DNA from 3 places in the Sporosarcina sp. GW1-11 genome. Region 3 is predicted to be linked to each of the others. Evidence: riboswitches for the same ligand, from Rfam matches in the RefSeq annotation. Region 3 holds a riboswitch; each other region holds the start of a gene.
What was found. A riboswitch is a leader RNA that binds a small molecule or an ion and turns the genes downstream of it on or off. The one in region 3 is predicted to bind thiamine pyrophosphate.
Positions count from the first base shown of each region.

Region 1: it holds a riboswitch for thiamine pyrophosphate, as region 3 does, so the genes downstream of both, thiC (phosphomethylpyrimidine synthase ThiC) here and thiM (hydroxyethylthiazole kinase) in region 3, are expected to answer to the same signal.
Region 2: it holds a riboswitch for thiamine pyrophosphate, as region 3 does, so the genes downstream of both, ORD22_RS12800 (thiamine phosphate synthase) here and thiM (hydroxyethylthiazole kinase) in region 3, are expected to answer to the same signal.

Region 1 covers NZ_JAPMIW010000011.1:73,330-83,329, forward strand. The annotation lists gene ORD22_RS08835 (FapA family protein) at 1-885, shown strand, start outside; gene ORD22_RS08840 (hypothetical protein) at 1,263-1,445, shown strand; gene ORD22_RS08845 (glucose 1-dehydrogenase) at 1,512-2,273, opposite strand; gene ORD22_RS08850 (methionine biosynthesis PLP-dependent protein) at 2,455-3,585, opposite strand; SAM riboswitch class I at 3,668-3,772, opposite strand; gene ORD22_RS08855 (DMT family transporter) at 3,928-4,260, shown strand; gene ORD22_RS08860 (DMT family transporter) at 4,263-4,577, shown strand; gene ORD22_RS08865 (methylated-DNA--[protein]-cysteine S-methyltransferase) at 4,600-5,109, shown strand; TPP riboswitch at 5,155-5,276, shown strand; gene thiC (phosphomethylpyrimidine synthase ThiC) at 5,399-7,171, shown strand; gene ORD22_RS08875 (hypothetical protein) at 7,188-7,358, shown strand; gene ORD22_RS08880 ((Fe-S)-binding protein) at 7,634-8,353, shown strand; gene ORD22_RS08885 (LutB/LldF family L-lactate oxidation iron-sulfur protein) at 8,371-9,792, shown strand; gene ORD22_RS08890 (LutC/YkgG family protein) at 9,795-10,000, shown strand, end outside.
Region 2 covers NZ_JAPMIW010000024.1:2,330-12,329, forward strand. The annotation lists gene ectA (diaminobutyrate acetyltransferase) at 1-166, opposite strand, end outside; gene ORD22_RS12780 (phosphoribosylaminoimidazolesuccinocarboxamide synthase) at 765-1,445, opposite strand; gene ORD22_RS12785 (heavy-metal-associated domain-containing protein) at 1,611-1,832, shown strand; gene ORD22_RS12790 (heavy metal translocating P-type ATPase) at 1,850-3,751, shown strand; gene ORD22_RS12795 (Crp/Fnr family transcriptional regulator) at 3,729-4,418, shown strand; TPP riboswitch at 4,493-4,601, shown strand; gene ORD22_RS12800 (thiamine phosphate synthase) at 4,680-5,291, shown strand; gene thiS (sulfur carrier protein ThiS) at 5,275-5,481, shown strand; gene ORD22_RS12810 (thiazole synthase) at 5,478-6,251, shown strand; gene ORD22_RS12815 (ThiF family adenylyltransferase) at 6,248-7,264, shown strand; gene ORD22_RS12820 (ABC transporter ATP-binding protein) at 7,484-8,164, opposite strand; gene ORD22_RS12825 (ABC transporter permease) at 8,168-9,238, opposite strand; gene ORD22_RS12830 (hypothetical protein) at 9,391-9,837, opposite strand; gene ORD22_RS12835 (cryptochrome/photolyase family protein) at 9,978-10,000, opposite strand, start outside.
Region 3 covers NZ_JAPMIW010000003.1:63,451-73,450, forward strand. The annotation lists gene dsdA (D-serine ammonia-lyase) at 1-541, shown strand, start outside; gene thiW (energy coupling factor transporter S component ThiW) at 996-1,484, opposite strand; gene thiE (thiamine phosphate synthase) at 1,496-2,158, opposite strand; gene thiD (bifunctional hydroxymethylpyrimidine kinase/phosphomethylpyrimidine kinase) at 2,158-2,973, opposite strand; gene thiM (hydroxyethylthiazole kinase) at 2,996-3,766, opposite strand; TPP riboswitch at 3,829-3,930, opposite strand; gene ORD22_RS03425 (DUF3238 domain-containing protein) at 4,123-5,319, shown strand; gene ORD22_RS03430 (GerAB/ArcD/ProY family transporter) at 5,549-6,643, shown strand; gene ORD22_RS03435 (spore germination protein) at 6,671-8,125, shown strand; gene ORD22_RS03440 (Ger(x)C family spore germination protein) at 8,122-9,273, shown strand; gene adh (aldehyde dehydrogenase) at 9,648-10,000, shown strand, end outside.

The DNA.
Region 1 (10,000 bases), on a different contig from region 3:
ATTGGAGGAAATATCCTACCCTCAATGTTTGTAGGGGCGACGGGTAGTATTTTTGTCGGAGGATCTATAACGAAAGCAACCATTCATGCGATGAAATCTGTGATGGTACGAGGGAATGTGTTATCCTCTACGATTAGTGTCGGTAAACAGGAGGCAGCGATTAACGAACTAGCTAGATTAATCAAAGAGGTAACTCATTTACTTGTGCAGATTAAAGAAGCTGTCGATCAAATATTTATTATACGTGGACAAGGTGAAGCAGATTTGAATCCATCTGAATTAAAACGTTTAATTCAATTATTGATGGAGAAGCGCTATGCACAATTGGAAGATTTGAATAAACAATTTATCCAGAAAGTTCGATCCCAAAAAGCAACCCTAGATGAAGAATGGACAAATGTTGCAGATTCGCTGTATGACATCTTCATAAATCCAATCAATGAAGATATGCAGAATCTTGAGGAGTTTGGCCGAGTCGTAGAAGAAGCTCAAATCCTTGCGCAATTGTACGATGGCGGGAGCTCACTACAGACGAAATTATCTGTTCCATATGCCATAAATAGTACGCTTTACAGTAATGGTCATATTGAAGTTTATTCTAAGGGTGTATATCATTGCAACTTGAGTGCTGAACAGACGATTAAAATTAATGGGGTGTGTCGTGGAGGAGAAATTTCAGCACCTTTTGAAATTGTTTTACAGGAGTCAGGTTCAAAGAATCCGGTGAAGACCGTAATTCGGACGAGTGCAGAAGGTTGTATCAAAATTGGTAGGGCGTTTGCCGGTACAGAGATTTATGTAGGCATACGAAAACACGTATTTACGAAGGATGGTACGAATATTACTGCGCGTTTGAATGCAGAAGGAGAGTTAGACCTTGGATGACGGCTGGTTAAGAAATTTACACTGGTGGACCAGTAAAGTTGGAACATAAGTTGCGGGTATGAAAGAACATACAAAAGTGAAACTAGATAAATCAATAGATCCTGCGAAGTCGTCTGTAAAAACCAGCCCGTCACAAGCCGTCAACTGTTAGTCATTGAAATTACTGGAAAAATAATCATTTAAGAAAAGGTCCAAGCATTTTGCTTAGACCTTTTTAACGTGAATAAACATAACAACTCCCCACATTGCATAAACTACAAGTACATTAATAAATCAATGAAAAATATTCTCAATTACACTTGAAAAACGTTCTCAATAAGAGTATGCTAAAAGCAACGAAAGATTCGGAATCATAACTTGAAAGGTCGGGGTATACAATGTATAAAGTAGTAGTGTTGGCAATTATGGCAGGAATCGGATTCGGTGCAGCAGCAGGATTTTCTATAGGAAGCCAAGAGATGACAGGTATGTTAGCGGGCATTGCGGCACTAGCATTCATTGCAGCTCCGGCAGCAGTTGTTTGCTCAAGTAAAAAGAAAAAGTGGGAACAAGCTCATTAATCTCTTGAAAAAGGTCTGGAAATCTTATAGATTTCCAGACCTTTTGTTTACAATGTAACTTCAATTTTAGTATGCGGACCAACCGTTATCAGCTTCCATAATTACACCATTAACATAGGATGATTCGTCAGATGCTAAGAATAACGCAATGTTTGCGATTTCTTCTGTTGTACCTGGGCGGCTCATCATGTTGACTCCTCTAAGTGCTTGCTTCATGCCAAACTCATCAGGTTGTGTTAAATTATTCGTGATATTTGTTGGTACTGCCGCCGGAGCAATTGCATTACAACGAATGTTTAATGGACCATAGTGAGAAGCAACATTTTTTGTCATGCCTGCAACTGCGTGTTTAGAGGCTGTGTAGGCTAGCCCTCCACGTCCTCCAGTTACTGCGGAGATTGATGCCATATTAACAATGACACCCGCCTTTTTCTCTTCGAAAATCGATAAAGCTTTACGCGTCGCACGCATTACACCTGTTGTATTAATAGCTAATACTTTGTCCCATACGTCATCGGTAATCGTTGCTGCTGAATACATATTGTCTATAATACCTGCATTATTGACAAGAATATCGAGCGTTCCAAATTGCCCAACTGCTGTATCGATCATGTTTTGAACGTCATCTTCCGCAGTTACGTTTGTTTTTACTGCAAGTGCTTCTCCTCCAGCGGCTTTGATTGTCTTGACGGTTTCTTCTGCACCCTCCATATTCATATCCGCGATGACAACTTTTGCCCCTTCACGTGCATATAATTCTGCAATTTCACGTCCGAGTCCAGAGCCAGCACCCGTTACAACTGCTACTTTGTTTTCTAATCGTTTCAACAAAATCGCCTCCAATTTAATTCATACCTTCATATTATAGTATACAATTTAACATTAAAGTATTATGAACAATAAATTGTTTTTTTAGTATGCTGAGCGGAAATTTTAATGGAACGTCAAAAAACAGCCTAAACAGTCAGTATGAAACTGATTGTTCGGGCTGTTTTATTTTCATCCGACATTATTGAACTTTTACGCCTTCCACCGCTTCTTTTGCAGCATAAAGTGCTTGTTTAACATCAGCGATTAAATCTTCAATATCTTCAACGCCTACTGAAAAACGTAGTAGACGATCATCGACACCGCGACGATTCCGCTCTTCGATTGGAATATCCATATGTGTTTGTGTCGTTGGGTACGTGATGAAACTTTCCACTCCGCCAAGACTCTCTGCGAATGAAATAAGTTGCATATTTTCTAGGAAAGGACCAACCCATTCGCTATTTTGTACACGGAAAGATACCATACCACCGATTCCTGCATATAGCACGTCCACGATTAAAGGTTCTTCTTCCAAATAGGCAACCATCGCTTTGGCATTGGCATCATGTTGTTTCATGCGTAAGTGTAATGTTTTTAGTCCTCGGACAACGAGCCATGAATCAAGTGGTGAAAGTGTTGCGCCAATTGCGTTATGCTTCGTAAACAAACGCTCGCAAAGTTCCTCTCCTTTTGCGACAACTAGACCAGCAAGTACGTCATTATGTCCACCGATATATTTTGTTGCGCTGTGGATGACGATATCTGCACCTTCTTCAATCGGACGCTGGAAATAGGGCGTTAAAAATGTATTATCGACAACTAGCAGTAAGTTGTGCTTTTTTGCGAGCTCAGCATAGATTGAAATATTGATATTCAACATCAGTGGATTCGTAGGTGTTTCCAAGAATATCGCTTTTGTGCGCTCTGTAATTGCCTGTTCCACTTCCGTGACATCTTCAAATGATAAGTAGCGTGTCGTAATCTGATACATTTGCTCATATTGATTGAACAAACGATAAGTTCCACCATACAAATCTTCAGGCGCAAGTATTTCATCGCCTGTTTTGAACAGAGATAGAATTAGCTGAATCGCTGCCATTCCAGAGCTACAAGCAAACCCTTGATCACCGGACTCTAGATTAGCGATTCCTTCTTCTAGAACGGAGCGTGTCGGATTTTTTGTGCGTGTGTAATCGTATCCAGTAGATTTTCCAAGGCCATCATGATGATAAGCAGTTGATAAGTAAATAGGGGTATTGATCGCACCAGTTCTCTTATCTGAATTATTTCCTAATTGTACTAATCTTGTTTCTAATCCGTTGTTTGTCATCAACATTCATCCCCTTTAGAAAAATAAAAAAAGACCTCTTCATTTCGAATAGGCCCTCGAACATACAAGTTTGTTTGTCGTATTCTCATCTTCAAGGTGAGTGTTCACCCTTGGAATTAGCACCATGCCGATCCGGCTGGTTGCTGAGACATCTTTGGGCCTATCCCTCCGTCTCTCTCGATAAGAATATTCGAAATATAAGAAATACTAGTGACAAAATCATTCTATCATTCAGACATAGTAGATGCAAGCTTCTCTCCTAGATAGGAGGTTCATTTTTCGTTCAACTAAAAAATTTGCTATACTAAAAAGTAGGTTGAAAGTTGAAAGGGGACGAGCGCATTGGCTTGGGGTTATGTCGCTTTAGCAGCGCTTGTAGAGATCTTTTGGGTAGTTGGATTACGTTACTCGGAGACTTTTTTACAATGGACTGGTACGACCGTAGCAATTATTTTTAGTTTTTACTTCATCATTAAAGCGTGTGAGAAGCTCCCTTCAGGAACTGTTTATGCTGTATTTACAGGATCAGGAGCTGCTGCGATTTTAGTAGTCGATATATTCGTTTTCAAAGCGGACTTTACGTGGATCACTTTGTCATTTATCGCGTTGATTGTAATAGGGGTTGTTGGTATTAAGATGACAACGGATGAAGCAGATCAGCAAGGAGGCGATTAATCATGGCTTGGGTCTACTTGGCGATTGCCAGTCTAGGAGAGATTTTTGGTGTCATGAGTATCAATTATTATTTACAAAAGCGCTCGATGACACGATTATTTCTCATTGTGGGCATCTTTAGTTTCGGCTTTGTTTTTCTTTCCCTTGCTATGCGTGAAATTCAAATGAGTACAGCTTATGCGATTTGGACAGGCTTTGGTGCAGCGGGTGCGGTAGTAATGGGGATAATCATTTTTAAAGAATCCGCTAGCGTCAAGCGCATCTTCTTTTTATCGTTAATTATCGTAGGGGCTGTTGGTTTAAAGTTATTCGGCTGACTGAAAGGGTTTGAGGGAATTGGTGTATTGGACCAAGTTTCAATTTGTAAAATGGCAAGTAACGCTGGCGGCTACTGAACAAGGTCTGTGTTACGTAGGATTGTCTGACAGTAGCGAACAATATTTGACCGACTGGTGTTACGAGAAATTCGTTAAAGTAGAAATAGTGGAAAATGCTAGTGAATTAGCAACTTATGCAAATGAAATTGCTAAATACTTATCCGGTGTACAGACAGACTTTAAAGATATACGGATGGATCAACAGGGCACGCCATTTCAACTTGAAGTATGGAACGCGCTTCAAGAAATACCTTATGGAGACACGGTCAGTTATTCAATCATTGCTAATAAAATAGGCAAACGATCTGCTGTTCGAGCGGTCGCTTCGGCCATCGGGAAAAATCCGCTTCTCCTAGTGATTCCCTGTCATCGAGTCGTTGGAAAAGATGGAAGCTTGTCGGGGTACCGGGATGGAAAAGAAATAAAGGAACAGTTGCTTCAATTGGAAAATAGTTCAAAGATAATTGGTTGACAATGTAGAAGTCTATGCTAAACTGGAAATGTTCGACAATTCAATAATCATAACTAGGGGTGTCCAGCTAAACTGGACTGAGATGGAATGAAATGAACCGCATGCATTCCGAACTCTTTGGACCTGATCTGGCTCGTACCAGCGTGGGGAAGTTTTATCTTACAATCGACGTGCTTATTTGTGCGTTTTTGAAGACCAGGTCCATTACGATGGAACTGGTCTTTTTTTCGTCGATTCCCTCTACTTGTATGTAGTCATGGTCTACCCTCAAAAAGGAGACGATGACAAAATGAAAAAAGCAACAGAAGAAATTCAGATTCATACGTGTTTTCCGGCAAGTAAAAAAGTGTATGTGCAAGGTAGCCGTCCCGATATCCTTGTCCCAATGCGTGAAATCGCCTTATCACCGACTGTGACAGAACGAGGTGAATTTCCAAATGAACCTGTTCGAATCTATGATACAAGTGGAAAGTACACAGATGCTGAATATGAAATAAATATAAAAAAGGGACTTCCCGCGATTAAAAAAACATGGATTCTTGAGCGGAATGATGTGGAAGAATACGAAGGACGTGAAGTGAAGCCACAAGATAACGGTTTTCGTACGTCGGAACAAATGAACAATGCTCAGCAATTTCCATTGTTAAAACGCAAACCATTACGTGCGAAAAAAGGACGTAATGTAACACAAATGCACTATGCCCGACAAGGGATCATTACACCTGAGATGGAATTTATCGCAATTCGTGAAGCGGTAGACCCAGAGCTAGTTCGCGATGAAGTCGCTAGAGGACGGGCAATTATCCCTAGCAATATCAATCATCCAGAAGCGGAACCGATGATTATCGGAAGCAAGTTCCATGTTAAGATTAATGCCAATATCGGCAACTCAGCAGTGTCTTCATCAATTACTGAAGAGGTTGAGAAGATGACATGGGCTACACGTTGGGGTGCAGATAGTATTATGGATCTATCTACAGGAAAAAATATTCATACGACACGTGAATGGATTATTCGTAACTCGCCTGTACCTGTTGGAACTGTGCCGCTTTATCAAGCACTTGAAAAAGTAAATGGTCGGGTGGAAGATCTGTCCTGGGAAGTATTTCGAGATACATTAATCGAGCAAGCAGAACAAGGTGTTAGTTATTTCACGATTCATGCGGGTGTGTTATTGCGTTATATTCCTATGACCGTGAATCGTATGACGGGCATCGTGTCGCGCGGCGGTTCAATTATGGCGCAATGGTGCATGTTAAATCACAAAGAAAGTTTCCTTTATATGCATTTTGAGGAAATCTGTGAAATTATGAAACAGTACGATATTGCTTTTTCTTTAGGAGATGGTTTACGTCCGGGTTCAATTGCAGATGCCAATGACGAAGCTCAATTTGCAGAACTTGAAACGCTTGGCGAGCTGACGAAAATTGCTTGGAAGCATGATGTCCAAGTGATGGTTGAAGGGCCAGGCCACGTTCCGATGCATTTGATTAAAGAAAATATGGATAAGCAACTAGAGATATGTCAAGAAGCTCCATTCTATACATTAGGACCGTTAACGACAGATATTGCTCCTGCCTATGATCATATTACGTCTGCAATTGGGGCAGCGATGATTGGTTGGTTTGGTACGGCGATGCTTTGTTATGTGACGCCAAAAGAACACCTTGGCTTACCGAATAAAGAAGATGTTCGCGAAGGTGTCATTACGTATAAAATTGCAGCGCATGCAGCGGATTTAGCGAAAGGCCATCCGAATGCGCAAAAACGTGATGATGCTTTATCTAAAGCGCGCTTTGAATTCCGTTGGCAAGATCAATTCAATTTGAGCTTGGATCCTGAGCGTGCCATGGAATATCATGACGAAACCTTACCAGCTGAAGGAGCGAAAGTGGCTCACTTTTGTTCTATGTGCGGACCTAAATTCTGTAGTATGCGAATTTCACACGATATAAGAAAGTATGCAGATGAAAATAGCTTGGAAGAAAAGCTAGAAATTGAACAAGGTTTGCAAAGGAAAGCAAATGAATTTAAGAAATCTGGTGCGAAAATCTATCTCTGAATAAGGAGTGAGTCATATGACAACGGCGAATTCGTTAGTGTATGACATTGCTTTAACACGTCAAAATTTGCGTCAATTGGAATTGCGTTTAAAGCAGTTACAAGCTAATTGTATTCACCGATTTACAGAATCAACAACTCATCGAGAATGTAAGAAATGTAAGTTCGTTGAGAGTATTCATTACTAAGTAAACTAGAAAGAGCTAGCTAGACTTTGCTCTTTCTAGTTTTTTGTTTCAAATAAATATATAGAATGCGCATGGCAGACAATTATAGATTATAATGATTTCACAAGACAGGAGTGGACGACGACCGCGAATACAAACAAGTTAAGCCGATAAAGATTAATGAAGTAGTAGCGGTGAATCCTATACAAATGTATTTGACTACTGAGAAAACTGTACTCCCTGCTTATGGACGAACAATAGAAGTGGCTTGAATTCTTTTAAAGAGGTGAGTGAATATGAAAGTTAGTTTATTTATCACATGCTTAGTCGATATGTTTTATGCGGATGTGGGAAAAGACATGGTAGAAGTGTTAGAGCGACAAGGGTGTGAACTGTCGTTTCCTAAAGGGCAAGTATGTTGCGGTCAGCCGGCTTATAATAGCGGCTACGTAGAAAGTTCGAAGTCTGCGATGAAAAACATGATTAAGACATTTGAACATGCAGAATATGTTGTCACACCTTCAGGGTCTTGCGCAACGATGTTCAAATTGTATCCTGAAGTATTCAAGGATGATTTACAGTGGAGTGACAGAGCGCAGAAACTTGCGGATAAAACGTATGAGTTCACGCAGTTTTTAGTAGACGTGTTAGAGATCGAGAATGTAGGTGCAAAACTAACGGGAAAAGCAACCTATCATCCGTCATGCCATATGACAAGATTACTGGGTGCGAAAGAACAACCAAAGAAATTACTCGCTCAAGTCGAAGGTTTAGAAATGATTCCATTACCGAACGGTCATAATTGCTGTGGATTCGGTGGGACATTTTCTGTTAAAATGGGCGATATTTCGGAACAGATGGTAGACGAGAAAGTAAACAGTGCGATGGAAACGGAAGCGGATTATTTAATCGGAGCTGACTGCGGATGTCTCATGAATATCGGCGGTCGCGCGGAGCGAACAGACAAGTCGATTCGCGTCATGCACATAGCGCAAGTACTGAATAGCTACGAATAGAAATGGGGTGAACATTTATGTCGATGAAATTTAGCGCGAAAAACTTCAATGAGCGTACAAAGGACAATATTTCCGATGACTTTATGCGTAAAGCGGTGGCAAGTGCACAGGAGAGATTGCACGGTCGTCGACTGGATGCTGCTGAAGAACTCGGAAGCTGGGAAGAGTGGCGCTCACATGGTGAAGAAATTCGTCAGCATGTACTAGAAAACCTAGACTACTATTTATACCAACTGAGTGAAAACGTAGCGCAGCGTGGAGGTCACGTATTCTTTGCTAAAACGGCAGAAGATGCAAGCGCTTACGTTCGTGACGTCATAGTGAAAAAAGAAGGTAAGAAAGTTGTTAAATCGAAATCGATGGTGACAGAGGAAATTAATCTGAATACGGTATTAGAAGAAGCAGGTTGTGAAGTCATCGAGACAGATTTAGGAGAGTACATTCTACAAGTAGATGATCACGATCCACCATCGCATATCGTAGCTCCTGCACTTCATAAAAACCGAGAACAAATCCGTACGGTATTCGCCGAGAAACTCGATTATAAGAACACATCGGAACCTGAGGAATTGGCATTACATGCACGTGAAAAACTGAGACAGGAATTTCTTACAGCGGATATCGGTATCACTGGCTGCAACTTCGCCATCGCGGAAACAGGTTCTATTACTCTTGTAACGAATGAAGGAAATGCGCGTCTAGTATCTGCTCTGCCAAAAACGCAGATTACGGTAATGGGCATGGAACGTATCGTTCCTTCATTTGAGGAGTTTGAAGTGTTAGTCAGTTTATTGACACGCAGTGCGGTCGGACAGAAGTTGACAAGTTATGTTACGGCACTAACGGGACCGAGAGATGATGGAGATGCAGATGGACCGGAAGATTTTCATTTAGTCATTGTCGATAATGGACGCTCAGAAATTCTAGGTACTGAATTCCAATCCGTGTTGCAATGTATTCGTTGTGCAGCATGCGTCAATGTTTGTCCGGTGTATCGTCATATCGGTGGTCACTCGTATGGCTCGATTTATTCAGGGCCGATTGGTGCAGTACTATCTCCTTTACTCGGTGGTTATGATGATTTCAAAGAATTACCTTTTGCCTCCACATTATGTGGAGCTTGTACTGATGCTTGCCCAGTGAAAATTCCACTTCATGAATTACTTCATCAGCATCGACGAGTCATCGTGGAAGAGGAGGGGCGTTCGCCTATTTCAGAAAAACTTGCTATGAAAGCATTTGGAATCGGTGCTTCATCTAATCCGCTATATTCGATGGGAGCGAAAGTGGCATCTACTGCAATGAAGCCATTGACGAAAAATAACCGAATTTCAAAAGGACCCGGTCCATTAAAAGAATGGACGGACTTGCGAGAGTTTCCTGCAGTGGGCAACACGCGCTTCCGCGATTGGTTCTATGATCAGAAAGAGGGTAAATAAACATGGCAGGAACAATTCAAAACCGTGAACGTTTTCTAGCAGAAATTGCAACGCGACTAGGTAGAGAACCGAAAGTGCGAGTTGAGAAACCAGTATGGAAGCATCAACCACAACGCGCGGTACTTAAAGATGCTTCTGCAGAGGAATTACTTGATGTACTTCGTAAACAATGTCAACAGATTCATACGGATGTAGTTGAGACAACACT
Region 2 (10,000 bases), on a different contig from region 3:
ATTGATCAGCCCACAGCAAATAGCTGTACGACGAATTCAAATCAAGTACTTGGGTATCTTTAATAAGCTGCCAGATTGCTTTCCCATCTTTTACAGTCGGTGTGCGAAAGGTATACGGATCATTAAAATCCACCCCTGCAATCGAAAGTTTATAGTGTTTTTGCAAACAAGTTTCCTCCAAGTCTTATCATGTACGTCTACACATACATGTTCATTCTCTGTAAGTTTCTGAGATGTACAATTACTTCTCTACCTGAGAACATGGTTACGTCAAAAATAGTAAATAGTCATTATCGTGAGGTTTTTTAAGGATTGAGCAAGATTACTCAACAGGCTTCGCGTTAGAAGTCTAACGGAACTAGCAAAGGATACGTACGTAGAAAAGCCAAATGGAGATTATTACTGGCTACTAGGGTGCTTTGCGGTGCAAAGACCCATAAGAGCGCCTATACAAAAGCAGGGAGCTTTTGTTCATGAAAAAACAGCTAATATATATAGATTCGCTGATATGAAAGACACTTTCATCATCTTGAATTCACTGCCATACGCATTCATCCAACCAACGTCCAACCACTGGTGAAGAAGCAAACGATGTGTCTCCTCTGACACTGATTGCTAGTATAGAAAACTCTGAAAACGTTGTCAACAGTAAATATAGATTTTACTTTATTTGATTAAAAAGTAAAGTCCCGTCAAGTCAATGAGCGTATAGCCTCAGCACGAATATAAAAAACCGGAAACTTTTTTTAGTTTCCGGTCAATTTTTATGAAAATAACAACTTTTCTAAATCCATTGGTGCAATATATGTTTCGCCTTGATAGACGCGCATATTCCCACCTGAAACTTCATCAATCAGCATAATATTGCCTTCAGAATCACGGCCGAACTCCAATTTAATATCGTATAGGTCTAATCCTTTTTCCGCCATTTCTTCTTTGACAATTTCAGAGATTTGTTGAGTTCGTTGCTTCAACGTTGCGTATTCTTCATGTGTTAAAATACCAAGCTGTGCAAGTGCATCTTCTGAAATTGGTGGATCTTTACGGTCATCGTCTTTCAATGTCACTTCTACAAATGCATCTAGCGCTTGTCCTTCTTCACAATATGCTCCGTATCTACGTAAGAAACTACCCACTGCACGGAAACGACAAATCACTTCTAGTCCACTACCAAACATCGTAGCCCGCTTCACTGTCATCGTCACTTCATCAAGATCAGCAGCAATATAATGTGTAGGAATCTTTTCTTCTGCTAATTTCTCGAAAAAGTACTGCGTCATACGAAGACCTGATTTCCCTGCGCCTTCTATCGTCAATCCAACCGTATTCGCACCTGGATCGAATACGCCGTCTTCCCCTGTTACATCATCTTTAAATTTCAATAGCACATGTCCATCCTCTAATTGATAGACGTCTTTCGTTTTACCAGAATAGGTTAATTTCATCCGAACGATTCTCCTCTATTCGTAAATGTCGTACTACCTTCTTAGTATAATGCAATTTAGCTAGAAGAAAAAGTCCTGATTCGTGAAACTTGACGCACATCAAGGTGAATTGTACAAATTCTCCTTATAATTACAGTAACAAATACAAACAAAAGGATGAGATCAATGAAAAAGGTCGTATTTTTGATGGAACCATTTAGCTGCCCATCATGTGTTAAAAAAATTGAAGGTGCATTAGGACGTGCAAATGGGGTTCAACAAGTAAAAGTATTATTTCATTCAAATAAAATTCGCGTCCAATTTGATGATTCCGTCGTAGCTGCCGAAGAATTACAACAGTTGGTTGAAAAACTCGGCTACCCTGTGCTCAATCGAAAAGTTTCATAACGAGGAGGGAAACGAAGATGAATGCAAAACAAACCGTACGCATTACAGCTACTGCGTTTATACTTTTAACTCTCGCAATCGTTCTGCACGTCGTCGGTTGGCATGACGCGCGTCAAGTTACACTAATCGCCTCGACGTTCATTGCTGGAACGCCCATTGCGATCAAAGCGTGGAAAGCTATACGAATGAAAGCATTTAGCATCGAATTACTCGTAACAATTGCAGTTGTCGGTGCATTATTCATTGGTGAATATGTAGAATCCGCTGCTGTTACATTCTTGTTTTTATTCGGTGCGATGCTAGAAATTCGGACAATGGAAAAGACACGTTCTTCACTTAAAGCTTTGATTGATTTAGCACCTTTGGAAGCTCGAATTATACGTGATGGTGAAGCCGTAATGGTATCTGTTGACGAGGTTGAAATCGGTGATCGCGTAAGCATTCGATCCGGTGAAAAAGTTCCGATTGATGGGGCTATTATTTCTGGAAATGCTACGCTAAATGAAGCAGCCATTACAGGTGAATCCGTTCCCGCTTCGAAAACTCTTGAAGATCAAGTGTTTAGCGGAACAATTGTCGATCACGGCTATATCGAAGTAATTGCAGCTCGTGTCGGGGATGATACAACCTTCTCACGTATTATTGAATTAGTCGAAGAAGCACAAGAATCCAAATCCAAAACAGAAAAATTCCTTGAACGCTTTGCCAATATCTACACACCTTCCATTGTGATATTGTCTGTTCTCGTCTATCTTTTTACTCGAAATATTGAAATGACACTTACTTTCCTCGTCATCGCGTGTCCTGGCGCACTAGTGATCTCCGCTCCTGTATCAATTGTAGCTGGGATTGGAAACGGTGCCCGCCACGGCGTCTTGATTAAAGGCGGCGATGTAATGGAACAGCTAGCAAAAATCGATACAGTCGTCTTCGATAAAACAGGAACACTTACAAGAGGACGCCCTGAAGTGACAGATATTCATGGATGGAATATAGGAGAAGAAGAATTACTGCGAATCACTGCAGAAGCTGAAATAGTTTCAGAACATCACCTAGGTCAAACAATTGTCAAAGAGGCAAAGAAACGAGCCATTCCTTTAACCAATCAACCAGAAGACGTGGAAGTCGTCAAAGGCAATGGAATCGTCGCTACTATAGAAGGAAATAAGCTTGCGATTGGCAATCGAAAATTAATGGCTGCTCGCCATATTGCGATTCATCCAGAAATAGAAGACTATGCTACAGAGCGTGAAAAAGTAGGAAACACAGCCGTATTCGTCAGTATCGCAGACAAAATTGTCGGTATCATTTCAATCGCTGACCAAATTCGTCCAGAAGCTGTGGAAGCGTTGACTAAACTTCGGCATAACGGTATTAAGCAAATGATTATGTTGACTGGAGACAATAAACATACAGCCAACCTTGTAGGTGAACAACTCGGCTTAGATGCTGTCCACGCAGAATTATTACCCGAAGATAAAGTGGCCGCCGTTCAACGCCTTAAAGCACAAGGTCATCGCGTCGCCATGGCGGGTGATGGAATCAATGATGCACCTGCAATTGCAACAGCAGACATCGGGCTCGCTATGGGAGAAGGCGGTACTGATATATCAATGGAAACTGCGGATATCGTCTTGATGGCCGATCGACTCGATCAGTTCTCCCATGCATACGCTCTTTCTAAAGCAACTGTCCGCAATATGAAGCAAAATACATTCTTTGCGGTTGGAACTGTCATTTTCCTATTGCTCGGTGTCTTGCTCGAAAAAGTCTTTTTAGCATCCGGTATGCTCATTCACGAAATGAGTGTGCTGCTAGTCATACTCAACGCCATTCGCCTCATACGCTATACTAGTAATAAACCGCTTAATCGGAACGAAAGAAAGGTGTTAGCGAATGAATCAACAATCACGTCTTAACAAAGAACATTATCGCCCCTGCGTCTCACTCGTTCCCCTGTTCAATCATTTAGACAAGGAGCAGATGAATTACATCGTTGGACTCGCTCATAGCGCTACACATCCACGCGGCGAGATAATATATTCAGATGGTGACGTTTCAAAAGGCTTATATATTTTACACAAAGGACGAATCAAAATATACCGACTGTCGGAAAATGGTAAGGAACAACTTGTCCGCATCTTGGAGCCAGGTGATTTTACCGGTGAGCTTTCCCTATTCGATGCTAAACCTCATGATGCATACGCAGAAACTTTGGAGCCTGTGGAGTTATGTGTGATTCAGCGTGATCAGATGCAGCAACTTTTGCAAGATCACCCTTCCATTTCATTGAGAATGCTTGCGGAGTTTTCTACACGACTTGCGGATACCGAGCAACGTGCCGCGCGAATCGCAATGGAAACAGCCGACACACGAATCGCCTTGTATATAGCAGACTTATCAGAGCAACAGCGACAAATGATTGTCCAGCTACCAATGAGCCGAAAAGATCTAGCGTCCCACCTTGGCACAACACCTGAAACAATTAGCCGGAAATTAACGTTTTTTGAAGAGCAAGGATGGATTCGACAGTCGGGTTCGAAAACTATAGAAATTCTAGATCTAGATGCGTTGCTACTCGTGTAAAATCCATAAAATGAATACTCATACCTTTCCATTTTACCCAGTACATGCTATGCTAGTTTGTGAAAATAAAATATTTTGACCATTAGGGGAATCCTTTACAAGGACTGAGAAAAGAGTGTGGCTCTGAAACCCTTATTACCTGATCAGGTTCGTACCTGCGGAGGGAAGTGGCAAGTCGCTCTGTAGCTATGTATACTTATCGACACATCCACCACTTTCCGATTCAGGAAAGTGGTTTTTCTATTGGAGTTGAATAGATGAATGAAATTAATCGGTGTTACGGATGATCGTCATTCAGTGGATGAATTGCTACTGAAATTACAGCAAACAGCACCCTTTTTCGATGCATTTATCTTACGTGAAAAGTCCAAGACCGATGAACAATTGGTAGATTTAGTGTTACGTCTTACGGATTCTCAATTTCCGCTTGATAAGTTAATCATCCACGCGCGGCCAGAAGTAGCGAACAAACTGTCTATTAAAAAGACTCAACTCACTGGCTACGGCATGTCCGTTGCAGACGCACAAGTGGCCTTCCCTTCATTGAAGTTTGGGTGCTCGGTCCATTCATTGGAAGAAGCGCTACAAGCGGAAGCGGACGGCGCAAGTTGGTTACTCTATGGACATGTTTATGCGACCCGGTCGAAGGAAGGTTTGGCTCCACGCGGCACGGGTGAGCTGTTTGAAATAGCTTCAACTTGTACAATTCCTGTCTATGCAATCGGAGGAATACAGCCCGAACATCTAACCACACTTGAAAAATGTGGTGTTGCAGGTGCGGCGATTTTATCCCCGTTAAGTCATCCGAATGCGGTAGATGAAGTGAAAAAGTATAGTAGAAATGGAGAGATTTTCAATGGTAAAGATGATTAATTTGAATGGGAAATCGTATGCAGTCCTTCCTGAAGTAGAAACGGTACAACAATTGCTTGAACATTTAGAGCTTGGCGATCGAATTTTGATTGTAGAAAAGAATAAAGAAATTTTACAAAAAGAACGCTACGATGCACCGATTATGGACAGAGACCAAATTGAAATCATACATTTTGTTGGAGGCGGATGAATATGTTACAAATTGCAGATAAGAAATTCTCATCACGATTACTATTAGGTACGGGCAAATACCCTTCATTTGAAGCGCAAAAGAGAGCCGTTGCGGTTTCAGAAGCTAATATTCTAACTTTCGCAGTTCGACGCATGAATATTTTCGAACCATCACAGCCGAATTTCTTGGAGCAATTGGACTTAGATCGCTATACATTATTGCCAAATACAGCAGGCGCGAGCACGGCAGAGGAAGCAGTGCATATTGCGAAATTGGCAAAAGCTTCGGGATTATGTGACATGGTAAAGGTTGAAATTATTGGCTGCAGCCATTCGTTATTGCCGGATCCAGTAGAGACTTTACGCGCTTCCGAAATGTTGCTAGAAGAAGGTTTTATCGTTCTACCGTATACGTCAGATGATGTCGTACTTGCAAGAAAGCTATGTGAATTAGGTGTTCATGCAATCATGCCAGGTGCAGCTCCTATTGGTTCAGGCAGAGGTATTTTGAACCCTTTAAATTTATCACTTATTATTGAACAATCAAAAGTACCCGTTATTGTGGATGCAGGAATCGGCTCACCAAAAGATGCCGCATACGCAATGGAGCTTGGAGCAGATGGCGTTCTACTAAATACAGCTGTATCCGAAGCTGCTGATCCAGTGAAAATGGCTGAAGCGATGAAACTAGCAATCGAAGCAGGAAGACTCGGCTATAAAGCGGGACGCATGCCTGTTAGAGACTACGCGGTTGCAAGCAGTCCGCTAGAAGGGCTTGTGCCAAATTGATCGGAAAATATTCACGTCAGGAGTTATTTTCGCCAATTGGTTCAATGGGTCAGCAACGGATTCGTGACGCTAAAGTGTTCGTACTTGGCGCGGGGGCTCTCGGTTCATCTGGGGCTGAAATGCTTGTACGTGCAGGTGTCGGTGAATTAACTATTGTCGATCGCGATATTTTGGAGTGGACGAATTTACACAGACAGCAACTGTATAGCGAGCAAGATGTAGTCGATCAATTACCGAAAGCAATCGCTGCTGAAAAACGTTTACGGGCAATCAATAGTGATGTGAAAATTCGCGGGATTGTAGCGGATGTGACACCGGAAAATGTCTTGGAATTATTTGAAGGTCATCAGTTTGTGTTGGATGGAACGGATAATATTGAGACGCGACTACTGGCAAATGATGCAGCACTTCAACTACAGATTCCATTTTTCATGGGAGCGTGTGTTGGGAGCTACGGCTTGACGTTCCCTATCGGAGTCGCTGAAGGACAGCCTTGCCTTCATTGCCTTCTCGAAGTATTACCTCCACAATCGCTCACTTGCGATACAGTCGGCGTCATCAGCCCGATTGTCGTGACTACCGCTGCTCGTCAAGTGGCTGAGTTACTAAAACATATGACAGGCGCGGAGATGCAACCCCGCTTAGAGTCTGTGGATTTGTGGTCGGGTGAACGTGCTGCGATTGATGTGCACAGTATGAAAAAATCAAGCTGTCCAAGTTGTTCAGATAAGCCGACGTATCCATTTTTATCAGCAAGTGAAGTCGTTCGAACAGCCTTGTTATGTGGACGTGATACAGTACAACTAACATGGCCGAAAAGCCGTCAAGTCGAGTTAGCACCATATGCCGATTCAATCCGAGGTACAGTAACGAACTTAGTACACAATCCATATTTAGTGTCCTGCGAATATCACGATCATCGATTAGTATTGTTCCGGGATGGTCGAATGCTCGTGCACGGAACGAAAGATGTTTCGCAAGCCCGGAAAATTGTGGCTGGCTTGCTTGGCTGATTACTAAGTCTATGAGCGCGGGGATCATTTCTATGAGCGCGAAACCCAAGGCTATGAGCACGGAATCCAAGGCTATGAGCGCGAAGCCCAGGGCTATGAGCGCGGGGCCTAAGGCTATGAGCGTACAGCCTAGATCTATGAGCACGTCCATACAATCTATGAGTACAAAAAAGAACGATCTAAGGAGACATGGTCCACATCTCCTTAGATCGTTCTTTGTTATTCGTAAATTGTTGTATCGAGTTCCAATACACCATCCGTCATTTTATACACTTTATCAAAATACTTCATCAGTCGAGTATCATGCGTCACGACAATCGTTGCTGTTTGCTTCGATTTGGTTTCGTGCTGCAACAACTCCATAACTTCAAACGCTCGATCCGAATCGAGTGAAGCAGTTGGCTCGTCAGCTAAGATGATGGAAGAGTTACTGAAGAGCGCTTTAGCAATTGCCACACGTTGGCGCTCACCTCCCGACAAATCGGATGGATATTTCTTATGCAACTTCGTAATCCCAAGATCCTCATAAAGTTGCTTCTTTTCAACAGGAGACATATTGTTTTTCTTTACTTTATTGAGCAATTCCAGTTGTTGATCGACGGTCAAGAACGGCACGAGGTTCGATGCCTGCAAAATGAAGCCAATCTCCTGCAGACGAATTTTTGAACGTTGCTTTTCATTGAGTTGTGACAACTCTTTGCCATTGATCATGACTTGACCTTCACTCGGTGACTGCAAACCGCCCGCGACTGTCAAGAACGTACTTTTTCCTGAGCCAGAAGGTCCGATGACGGCAACTAATTCGCCTCGTTCAACTAAAAAGTTCGTCTCTTTTAACGCTTCAACTAATGTATTACCTTCTCCGAAAGTCTTCTTCGCATTTCGTAGTTCCAGTACCATCGCTTACCCTCCTATCGCTTCTAGCGGATCAATTCGAATGATTGTCCAGACGGAAATAACTGCTCCGGCAATCGACACCGCGATTAATACAAGCCCATAAATAAGCATAGCCGTCAAATCGAATTGAACAGGCACTGCACTTGGCAAGAAGCTACCCGCAAGCAACGTCAATCCGAAACCTAGCACGACACCAATCAATGCAAGGATAAATGTCTGGGCTACAACCGATTTAGCTAAGTAACTGCTAGAAATCCCTTGCGCTTTCATTAATCCGAACATGCTGATTTTTTGCACTGTCAAAACGTACAGGAAAATTGCTACAATTGCAGCGGAAATTACGAACAAGAAATAGATCATGTACGTGACCGTTAGATTTTGCTCAGTATAGCCTGGCAAGTTTTCGATGAATGTTTCTGCTTTGATGATTTCTGTATCTTTCGGGATATCTAGCTCGTTCCACTTAGAATCTTTAATGATAATGGCGTTGACCATATCTTTATTCATTTCATATGACTCCCCGAACTTAATCTTCTGGAGATCATTTAACTTCATATACAAAATAGATGCTGCGTTAAAACGGGCCTTCTCTGTGAAACCGACAATCGTCAGTTTTGTATCGCTAGAAGATAATTCCAATGTATCGCCAATCTTAAAGCCATCATCTTTTAGCGCATCTGATGCGACAACACCGTTTTGCACATAAAACGTCGGATCCCCTTCACTTACTTTAGGAGTGATGAACTCCTCCTTATTGATACCAAACAATAAGACATTCTTCTTAGCATCGCCATTATTAGCAATGGAACCCATTTGACTAACGACCGCAGTCTCTTTCGCTCCTAGTTCATCCGCCAGGTCTTTATCCAATGACGATTGATAGAGACTTTTATCCGATTCTTCCGTCAGTACAATTGCATCTGCGTCCCAATTGTCTACAGCTTCCCTGTTCATACTTGCCAATCCATTTGCAAGACCTGATAAGAAAAACACTAAAAATGAGACAAGCAATAGTATCGATGTAATTAATAAAAATCGTAGTTTATTTCGTTTAATTTCGCTCCATGCTAAAAACATCTAGAACTCACTTCCTTTATAAGACATCGAATGCATATGGCGCTGATACGACTGTGCATTGGCTTTTTTAACGCACGCAGATTGTATACACCCTGTACGATGTTATTCGTTACTCAAATATACAACCACCATGAAGCATATACCAGAAATGACTATCTCTTCCTACCTATAGTTCTCTTTAACATTATACCCACTAGTAAGCCGTATAATGCATGCCCTACGATCCACCAAAACAACGATACCGCGTCTGAAAAGCTAGGCGTGCGACTAGAAAATGTTGTGGTTGGATACAATAAAAGACCGATTGCTGTGTTGATGAGAAAAGAAAAGTATATGACACGATTCCTTATGAAATCAGTGTTTTTATCCAGTAGTAGCAAGAGGACTATACATAGGATCACGGAGACAATTAAGTGAAAAGATACTTCGATTACTTCTGGAAATTGATAGTTTTTAACGATGGGGATATAATCCACGTTCAACAGCAGTGTATATACTTTATAACCCATAACTGCCTGTACGGATTTTAAAAATAAAGCTAAGATAATGCCTGTCACAAGACCAATCCAAACACCTTGCATAATTTTATTACTGTTCATTTTGACACCTTCCTACACTACAAACATTACAGATTTGATACTTCTCCGTGCCTGTCTCCCCTACGAATCACATGAACTACCCGTCCATATCATCTTGCTACTTTACAACATTTCCAGATGCTAGATTCCATTGATGAGATTTAACCTTTTTTACACGTATCGT
Region 3 (10,000 bases):
TCAGCTAAAGGCGCAACAAATACGAGTCGATGAAGAACATCCTTTGTTCGTCTATTTACCTTGTGGAGTAGGCGGAGGGCCAGGCGGCGTGGCATTCGGATTAAAATTAGCATTTGGTGACCATGTGCATTGTTTGTTCGCAGAACCTACGCATTCACCGTGCATGATGATCGGTATGATGACGGGGCTACATGATCAAGTGTCCGTAGCTGATTTCGGTTTAGATAATAAAACAGCAGCTGACGGTTTAGCAGTCGGCACAGCTTCTGCATTTGTCGGAAAAACGATGGAGCCATTGCTAGCAGGTTGTTACACAATCGAAGACCAAACCTTATTCAATCTACTGAAACAACTAGCGGACAGTGAAGATATTTGGTTAGAACCTTCCGCGCTAGCGGGAATGATAGGTCCGGTGCAAGCGATACAGTCTGCTCTTCCGTCAGCTAATTCTCCGCAAGCGACTCATCTTGTATGGGCAACAGGCGGGAATATGGTTCCAGCAGAAGAAATGCAAAGCTATTACAAGCAAGCAGGGAAATAATCCGCGTTATTTCCCGGGGAATCGACAGGGAATTTGTATGTGAAAAGTATATCATTTTACTTCGTTCCAAGCGTTTCAGGTGACGACCTCAGAATAGAATCTTCTACTTCCGTTTACTACAATCAAAAAGAAAAATGCGTGAAGGCGAATTATCCTTCACGCATTTTTCTTTTGACTGCTTATTGATAAACGTATCTTTTTTAAATACGGAGTGTACCGGAGCGGAAAAAGGCCGACTCCTGCGGGATCTAGCACGAATGTTGAGACCCCGCAGGAAGAGCCGTCACGAAGAACGGCTTTTGCGAGTAAAAGCGTCAGCGTTAGGAGCACGGTTCCAGCGACGAGGAGGCTCAAGCGTGCCCCGCGGAAAGCGTGCCTTTTGGAGCGCAGGGGAACGGACTATTTTCTAGTCATGTCCCAGTCTCTATTTTTGTATGGTTTTATGTAACTAACTTTAACGCAAGTTCTGAAACATCTTTAACTTCAAAAGTCGGGGAGCGAGTAGTAGACCGATGATCGTACCACTTATTGTTGACACTAAGAATGGCGGGAAAAAGAAGAAGGCCGTTACGGTTGTCCCCATTAAAATCTTCGCATACGGAACAGCGAATAATGGAGCAATCAACCCTGTGCCTATAATCTCGCCTAACCCCGCACTCCAATTCTTTTTAAATGCTTTATAGAAGACACCCGCTAAAAGCGCGCCAATCATACCGCCTGGGAATGCGAGCAATGAACCTGTTCCAGTGAGCACGCGCACGAGACCAGTCATAAAAGCTACAATGACTGCAGGAACAGGTCCCATGACGATTGCGACGATGACGTTTACAGCATGCTGGATTGGATAGGCTTTAGCGATGCCAGCAGGGAAAGAGACGAAAGCAGAACCAGCTACTGCAATCGCGACAAACATAGTCATGTAAATCATTTTACGTGTATTCATAAGTACCTCATTTACTTTTTTAATAGGGTTTGTATTTCTTCAGAAAAAAGTTGTGTAGCTTTTAAAGGATGTTCTGCTGAAGCGATTGAAGAAATAATCGCGATACCATCAGCTCCTGCATGGAAAACAGGTTCAATGTTCGCCATAGAAATGCCACCAATCCCAACGAGCGGCATCGACGGAAATGCGCTACGAATTTCTTCGATTAGTACAGGTCCTACAACAGCGGATGCATCCAATTTTGACGTGGTTGGATAAATTGGACCGAGTCCAACGTAATCAGCACCGATCGACTTTGCCAGACGTACTTCCTCTACGTTATGTGTAGAGACACCAAGCCACTTATCTGGACCAATCCGTTTACGGACGAGGCTAGCTTGCTCATCGTCTTGCCCTACATGTACACCATCGGCATTAAGTGCAAGTGCCAGATCTACATCGTCATTGATGATAAAAGGCACGCGGTACAGTCTGCATAAGGCTTGGCACTTTCTCGCAAAATTTAGCAACGCTTCACCTTCTAATGCACCTAGTCCTTTTTCGCGTAACTGAAAACAAGTAATACCCCCACGAAGTGCTGCTTCTAAGACAGCTAACGGTTCGCGTGTATCAACATTTTGTGTACCCATGATAAAATATAGACTCATCGCGTTTCGTACATCTGTGTTCCGCATCAGTTCATCTCCTGCTTTAACTTGCTATAAGCCCAATGATTCGTAGGTCCGTGTCCAGAGCCGATACGCAGGCCGTTTTCAATCGCGACTTGGATGAATTGTTTTGATTCAGCCACTGCGTCAGGAAGGGAGCAGCCTTTAGCTAAAAATCCTGTCAAAGCTGCTGCGAATGTGCAACCAGTCCCGTGTGTATCCTTTGTGTGGATCCAAGGAGTTGTCAGTGTGAATGACTGGCCTTCGCAATCGACGTAATAATCTTTTGCTTCTAGTACATCGTTGCGGTGTCCGCCTTTCATGACAACTGCTTTTGCACCTAACCCAATAATTATTTGTGCAGCTTGCTGGATCTCCTCATCTGTAACGATTTTCATCCCCGTTAGCACTTCAGCTTCCGGAATATTAGGTGTCACAATCGTAGCAAGAGGAATCAAGTGATCCTTCAGCGCTTGAATCGCTTCTTGTTGCAACAATGATTGACCACCTTTGGCAATCATGACAGGATCAATTACGAGTGGGATGGGTGGATATTCTTTTAGCACAGTAGCAATCGCTGTAATAATTTCTGCCGAGAATAGCATGCCTGTCTTACACGCTTTCACATCAAAGTCATCTAATACCGCCCGCACTTGTGCGACGACGCCTTCTTTGGCAACAGGATAGACCCCATGAACGCCTTGCGTATTTTGTGCAGTCACTGCTGTTAGTGCTGATGTACCGAATACTTCGAGCTCTTGAAACGTTTTTAAATCTGCTTGGATACCTGCTCCACCACCACTATCTGAACCAGCGATGGTTAGCGCCACTTTTACTGTCAATGAAAAAACCCCCTTGCGTTAGTTATACTAAGAACGTTTTTGTTTCACGATCTAATGTATGTAGTATATTTAAAAAATTCATAGCAAAATCACCAGGCCCTGTTGAAATTTTAGCTGTTTCTTCGCCTACTCGTTTATAAAATGAAAGTGCCTCTGCAGTTGCTTCTAACGGCTTTTCCATTCCTGCAGTTAAGAATGCACCTACTACAGAGCTAAGCAAGCAACCTGTACCCGTTATATTCGTCATCATCGGGTGACCACCTGTAATGGTTAGCGTAGAGTGTCCGTCCGTAACGATGTCTACTTCACCGGATACTGCTACAAGACATCTATGCTCGAGTGCGACCTCTTTTGCAATTTTTTCTATATCTGCGTTACCCTCGCCAGCATCCACGCCTTTAGCATGCCAAGGAATGTTAGCGATTGCGGCTAGCTCACCAGCATTACAGCGAATGACAGTCACATCCACTTCTTTTAATACGTGTAAGGCACTTGCTTTACGGAAAGGTGTCGCTCCTGCGCCGACGGGATCTAATACGACTGGTTTTCCAGCTGCGCGCGCACTTTTTCCTGCTAAAATCATCGCGTCTACCGTTTGTTGTTTTAAAGTGCCGATATTTAGGACACTACAAGCCGCCACATTCGCGATATCTTCTGCTTCTTCTATTGCATCCGCCATGACCGGAGAAACGCCAAGAGCTAATAGTCCGTTTGCTTGGAAGTTGGCTACGACAAAATTTGTAATGCAGTGAATTAGCGGTTGTTCTTTTCTAAGTTGTTGAATCAGTTGCATGTTTCTCTTCCTTTCTTTAAAGGTATATATACAAAAAACCCATACAAAGATGGGCTGTTGGGTACGCGAACTACCCACTTCCCTCCGCTAGCATGTACTAGATCAGGTTCCAAGGGTTTGCATAATTACATCTCAGCCGAATGACGGCACCCCTAGTGGTGAATATGAATTAGACAGCCTAATTATAACATACACATCTAAAAGGATAAAACGATACCGGAAAGAGAAGAATATATTGTATGAAATTGAGTGATTGCGCATAGTGAGGAAAGTGTAATGATATGTCCAACATTACATAATCCCTTAAGTTATGACAGAGGATTCATATGGAGTAGCCAAAAGGAGTGGATAGAAAAATGGAGGATTTATTCGAAATTCAACGGATGACACATTCATTGGGTGAATTATTTTTTGCCTGGACAGATAGCGGGGAATACTATCGAGTCTATAAAAATAAACAGCAAGTATATGAAGGTACGGCGGCAAAACTTACCGATGGGGAGCTCGATACTAGACAACCTTTCCAATATACGATTGAACGTGTCGATGGAGGGCAGGTCAAGGACGTCATCGTGATTCAAACATCTGCTTTAACAGAAGTAAAAGAAGACGAACATCCGTTACAGCGTTTAGTCATTACGGTTATTGTAGCTTCTTCGCAGATTGCTTTGTCTTGGGAACGCATCAAAGGAGTAGAAACATTTGATATTTATCGAGACGGTAAGTTTCTACAGACCGTGGAGGATAATCGTTTCATCGACCGCGAAATGGATGTATCTGATTCTGTCACCTACAGCGTAACTGCCACTCGTCCATTGATCGACAGTAATCGAAAATTGAATGTTAGCAAATCGATTGCAGCCACGCTATTTGAAGCTGTTATACCATCAAGTACTAACAACAAACCGACAGAAGAAATTTATACATTCACTGTTCGTGTCAATCGCCGTGATCAATTATTACGTCCTGTTACGGATCACAAAAAAGCGAAAGAAGTAGCACGATGGAAGTTTCGCTACGCCACATTTTTGAAAGAGGATATCATCAAAAATCCAAACTTTATGTCACCGTTCCCATACTTTACAGGAGATGATCGGAATTTTGATGTGCAAAGTGAACGTTTCCGGACACGCGTTGACATGCAAGGTGAATTTACGGCTGGAAAGAGTTCGCTTACGTATACAAAAGCAACTGGTCCAACGATTGGTTTGAATTATGTAAAGCGCTATAAACGCCACGACCATGCTTCAGTAGATGATATTGTAATCGAGCGCTTAGACGCAAAGCCGACAGACATTCGTTTTACAATATCTCATGATGTCGGCAATCCGCTGACAGCTTCACCCCCTATCCACTACGAAGTAACAGGACGTCTGGATCAGGAAGGCAATATAGATCTGGTTGGCTATCATAATATCTCGCCTCATCATGAAATCTATCTTTCACTCGATGATCAGGAGTGGCAGACTGTACATCTGGCGGAAAGTGAAGGGTTAGCTTATTTGTCAGGTGTGCCAGGCAATAATTATTGGCGTTATATGACATGTGACTAATGTAATGACAAAAAAACGCTGTATTCCTATTTGGAGTACAGCGTTTTTTTGTCATTATAGTAATCCAGTTGCAAAAAACTAAAACTCTATTGTACTAGTATGCGAGAAATGTTGTAAACACTGCTGTACGAAAATAGCATCCTTACCTTCAATTCCATCGCCTAGTAAGTATAATTCTAGGCATTTTTGTCAAGGCTACATGATATTAAAAATGTTAGAGGGTTTTCATATGAAAAAAACAGGATCTATAAGCGTTTTACACGTTATTTTCCTGTCCATGACAATGGTTGGTTTGAAAAATCATGTAACCATTATTCCGTCGTTACTAAAAGGGGCAGGGAGGGATGGGTGGATATCTATTCTGTTGGCTACTATTGCAATCTTTCCTTGGCTTTTTCTAGTACTTTACATTCACAAGAAATCGAATCAACAGCCACTAACAGAGTGGTTGGAAAACACTATTGGAAAAGTTGCTTCAGCCATTGTTCGGTATGTGGTCGCCATTTTTTTACTTATTATGGCCGCTTTTACATTAGGTGAGACAATGTCGTGGATTATTTCTACCTTTTTACCGAAATCGTCCGTGGTGCTATTGTTAATCGTTTTTACTATTCTATGCATCCTACTTGTTACTACCAACTTACAAACGATTGCGATGGTTAACGTGCTCGTTCTCTTTTGGGTCGTTGTCTTAGGTTTTTTTATTGCATTTACAAATCTGCAAGTAAAAGATTATATGTTGCTCCGACCCTTTTTGGAGCATGGGTGGCAACCTGTTCTAACAACGACCGTGTTTGCTGCATCCGGTTTTGTCGAGATCCTGCTTTTCCTGTTCATTCAACATAAAGTAAAAGATCGTATTCGATGGTATCATTTTGCGGTCATGCTATTCATTTTAATGGGGTTAACAATGGGGCCTACCATTGGAGCTATAACGGAGTTCGGCCCAATCGAGGCGGCGAAACAAAGATTTCCAGCCTATGAAGAATGGCGAATTGGGTCAGTTGGTCGTTTTATTGAACACTTTGACTTTTTTTCGATTTATCAATGGCTGACTGGTGCATTCATACGCGTGGGGCTTCTTTTATTCATTGCAGCGGATTTATTGAAGATGACGGGAGATAGACAGCGTATTTGGAAAGTACTAACGCCAGCCTTTTTCTTTATGACCTTGTCGTTGGTTCCTATGGGTGACGTTCTTTTTCATCGCATTAAAGGAGATTATTTATTGAAAATCACCTTTTTCTTCATGCTTTTACTCTCCCTTTTTTTGGGAACTGTTGCCCTTGTCTCAGGAAAGTCATCTAAGAAGATCAAAACATAAAATCTATGCAGAAGATGGTGAAGAGCAATGGAGTCGGATGAAAAGGAAATGGATTTAAATTCCGTGAAACAAATGTTTCAAAAATCCGCTGATATTCAGTTTCAATCCTATACGTTCAATCAACGTCAAGTAGTATTTATCACATGCGATGCTATGATTGACCAGCAACTATTGAATCAAGTCATTGTTCAGCGAGTTCAACTTATAATGGATAATTTGAAGGGTGAAACGATAGAAGAAGCGGTCGTTGCGCAATTACACATTCCGGATTTTAAAAAAGTAGAAGACATTAATGAAGTAGGTACACTCGTGTACACCGGCCATTTACTTTTATACTTTGAAGATGAAGGTTTTCTCTTTTCGAGTAATATTGCGAAAAAGCCAAATCGTAATCCAGAGGAGACAAAAATAGAAGTACCGGTAAAAGGGCCAAGGGATAACTTTATTGAAGATGTTTCGGTTAATATTGCGTTAATCCGAAAGAGGTTACCAACGAATTCATTATGCGTAGAGAAGTTCGAATTGGGGAAACGAACTAAAACGACGGTAGCTCTTCTGTATTTTGACGATATTTCCAGTAAAGAGACATTGTATAGCATAAAAAAACAGTTGAAAAAGGTCAATACCGACATTATCTATAGCGGGGACATACTGATGGAAAGTGCGAATATGAGTGCCAAACTTTTTCCAAGGCATGATTATACAGGTCGACCCGACAGTGCGATTCAAGCGCTTGTAAGAGGACGGTTCCTTATTCTTATTGACGGAGTAGCTTATGGTGTGATTACGCCAGTGAACCTATTACTGCTTATAAAAACAACTGATGATGATGATAGCCCTACCATATTCAGTTCCCTTGATCGATTACTGCGTGTTTTTGGGATGGCCATCGGTATTGGTTTGCCGGCATTTTGGCTTGCCTTAACAACTTTTCATCAAGATCAATTGCCACTTCTATTACTGGCTACAGTCGTAAAGTCGAATACGGGACTTCCATTTCCTACAGCGCTTGAAATGTTAATTATGCTAATTATGTTTGAATTATTTCGGGAAGCCGGGTTACGTCTTCCATCAGTACTTGGAGGAACGATTGGTGTGGTTGGTGGGTTAATTATTGGTGATGCCGCCATTCGGGCCGGAATTACTAGTCCGGCGATGATTGTCATTATTGCGACTTCGACGATTGCAACTTTTACGTTGGTCAATCAATCGCTAGTGGTAGCCGTGAGTGTGCTACGGGGGTGTTTCATTATCCTAGTATCGTTTTTTGGAATGTTTGGGTTCCTTGTCTCACTATTACTTACTATCCTTTTTTTATCAAACATTCGTGTGTTTGGGGTTCCGTATATGAATATTGCGGCAGATTTAAGTTGGGAGACACTGAAGAAGTCATATCTGCGCTTATCAGCTAATCAATATAAGGAACGTCCGAATATGTTGAATCCCAAGGATAAAACACGGAGTAAAGAGGGGGAAAAATGAATAAACGTATACTAGTGATGATCGTGCTACTTTTGACATTCCTTTCAGGCTGTTTAGATATGAATGAACCTGAAAGAATGCTTTATGTTAATGGAATCGGTATAGATTTTAAGGATGGAAAATATGAGCTTTATACTCAGTTTGTTAATTTTTCCAATACAGCAAAATCCGAACAACCTATTGATGTTGAGGCAGTGCAGGCTGAAATCGGACATGCTACGGGTGAGACAATGGACGAAGCCATTTTTGAATTATACCATTCCGTAGATCAAAAGATTTATTGGGGTCTTATGACCTATATTGTTGTATCAGAAGAAGTGATGGTAAATAGGAAATTGAGTCCGGTTATCGATGCTTTTATTCGCTTTAAAGAAACGCGGTACCAAATATGGGTGTATGCTACTAAAGATTCCGTGCAAGACGTTCTATTAATAAGGCCTGTTCTCAATGCATCATTAACGTTGTCTAAGCTTAGTGATCCCAAGAACTCCTTTAAGCAGGAATCTTTTATTGAGCCAGTAGATTTCCGCAGAGTTATTGTCGGCCTGAACGAACCAAGCCACGAAGTAAATATTCCGCTAGTTTCAGTAGAGGAAAATTGGCAATCGTTGAATGGTACCATTAAAGCACCGGTTTTATCAGGGGTTGGGGTGGTTACTCCGACTAGCTTCAAAGGATTCATCTCGGGGGACAAAGCGCTTGGAATACAGTGGATGTCAAGCAAAATGAAAAGAGGGCAAGTGACCTTTAAACTGGACGGGGGAAATTACTTCACAATGATTATAGATCATGTGGAAGTGAAAATTAAACCAATTGTCCAGAAAGGAGAAGTGAAGTTTGATATTGATGTCCAGTTGGAAACATCCGTCAGTAGTATTGGAGGAAAGATTACAAAAGCGCAGATTCGCAAGGAGATAAAAAAAGTGATTAAAAATGATATCCAAGCAACGTATCAAGAAGCTTTGGAGAAAGACATTGATATTTACAATTTTTCTAACGTTCTATACCGTAAAAACGTTAAGGAGTGGAAGAAGTACCACAAAGACGGTGAACTTGACTTGACAGAAGATTCTATTCGAAACCTTAAGGTAACTATTACCAATCTTACTTCTGAAAGAAAATCATATGAAGAGACGATTAAACCTTAAGGAACAGACTCACAACTATGGAAAAGATGCTTTCCGTTCAATAGACTAAAATCGTGGCGGGGAGTGGTATCCAACTTGATATATCAAAGTTGCAATACTACTTCCAGCTTTGTATATATTCTCATTTTATAAAGAGCGAGTTAGGTTTTAATAGGTTGCTTCTATGCGATGGATGGACAGAATTTCTTTCAATTATTTCCAGCTAGATGTAAATAGTTGAAAGAACCACAATACTCCGATAGAATAAAAGATAATTCTTGTAAGCGTATTCATTTGACATAAAGCTAGTAAAAGATTCATATAGTAGCTTTGTGTGCAAAAATGATTGCACTAAAGTACAAGCAAACTAAAGTGAATAGGGAGTGTGAAGCAATATGGTACAAACTACAGAAAATCAGGTGTATGCGAACCCGAATACAGAAGGTGCAAAGGTTCATTTTAAAGAACGCTACGATAACTTTATCGGTGGCAAATGGACAGCGCCTGTAAAGGGTCAGTATTTTGATAACACAACACCTGTGACGGGGAAAGTGTTCACACAAGTAGCGCGATCCACAGCAGAAGATATTGAACTAGCACTCGATGCAGCTCATGCAGCAAAAGACGCGTGGGGTAAAACTTCAGTTACTGAACGTTCAAATATTTTATTGAAAATTGCAGACCGTATTGAAGAGAACTTAGAGATGCTTGCGGTTGCAGAAACTTGGGACAACGGGAAAGCAGTTCG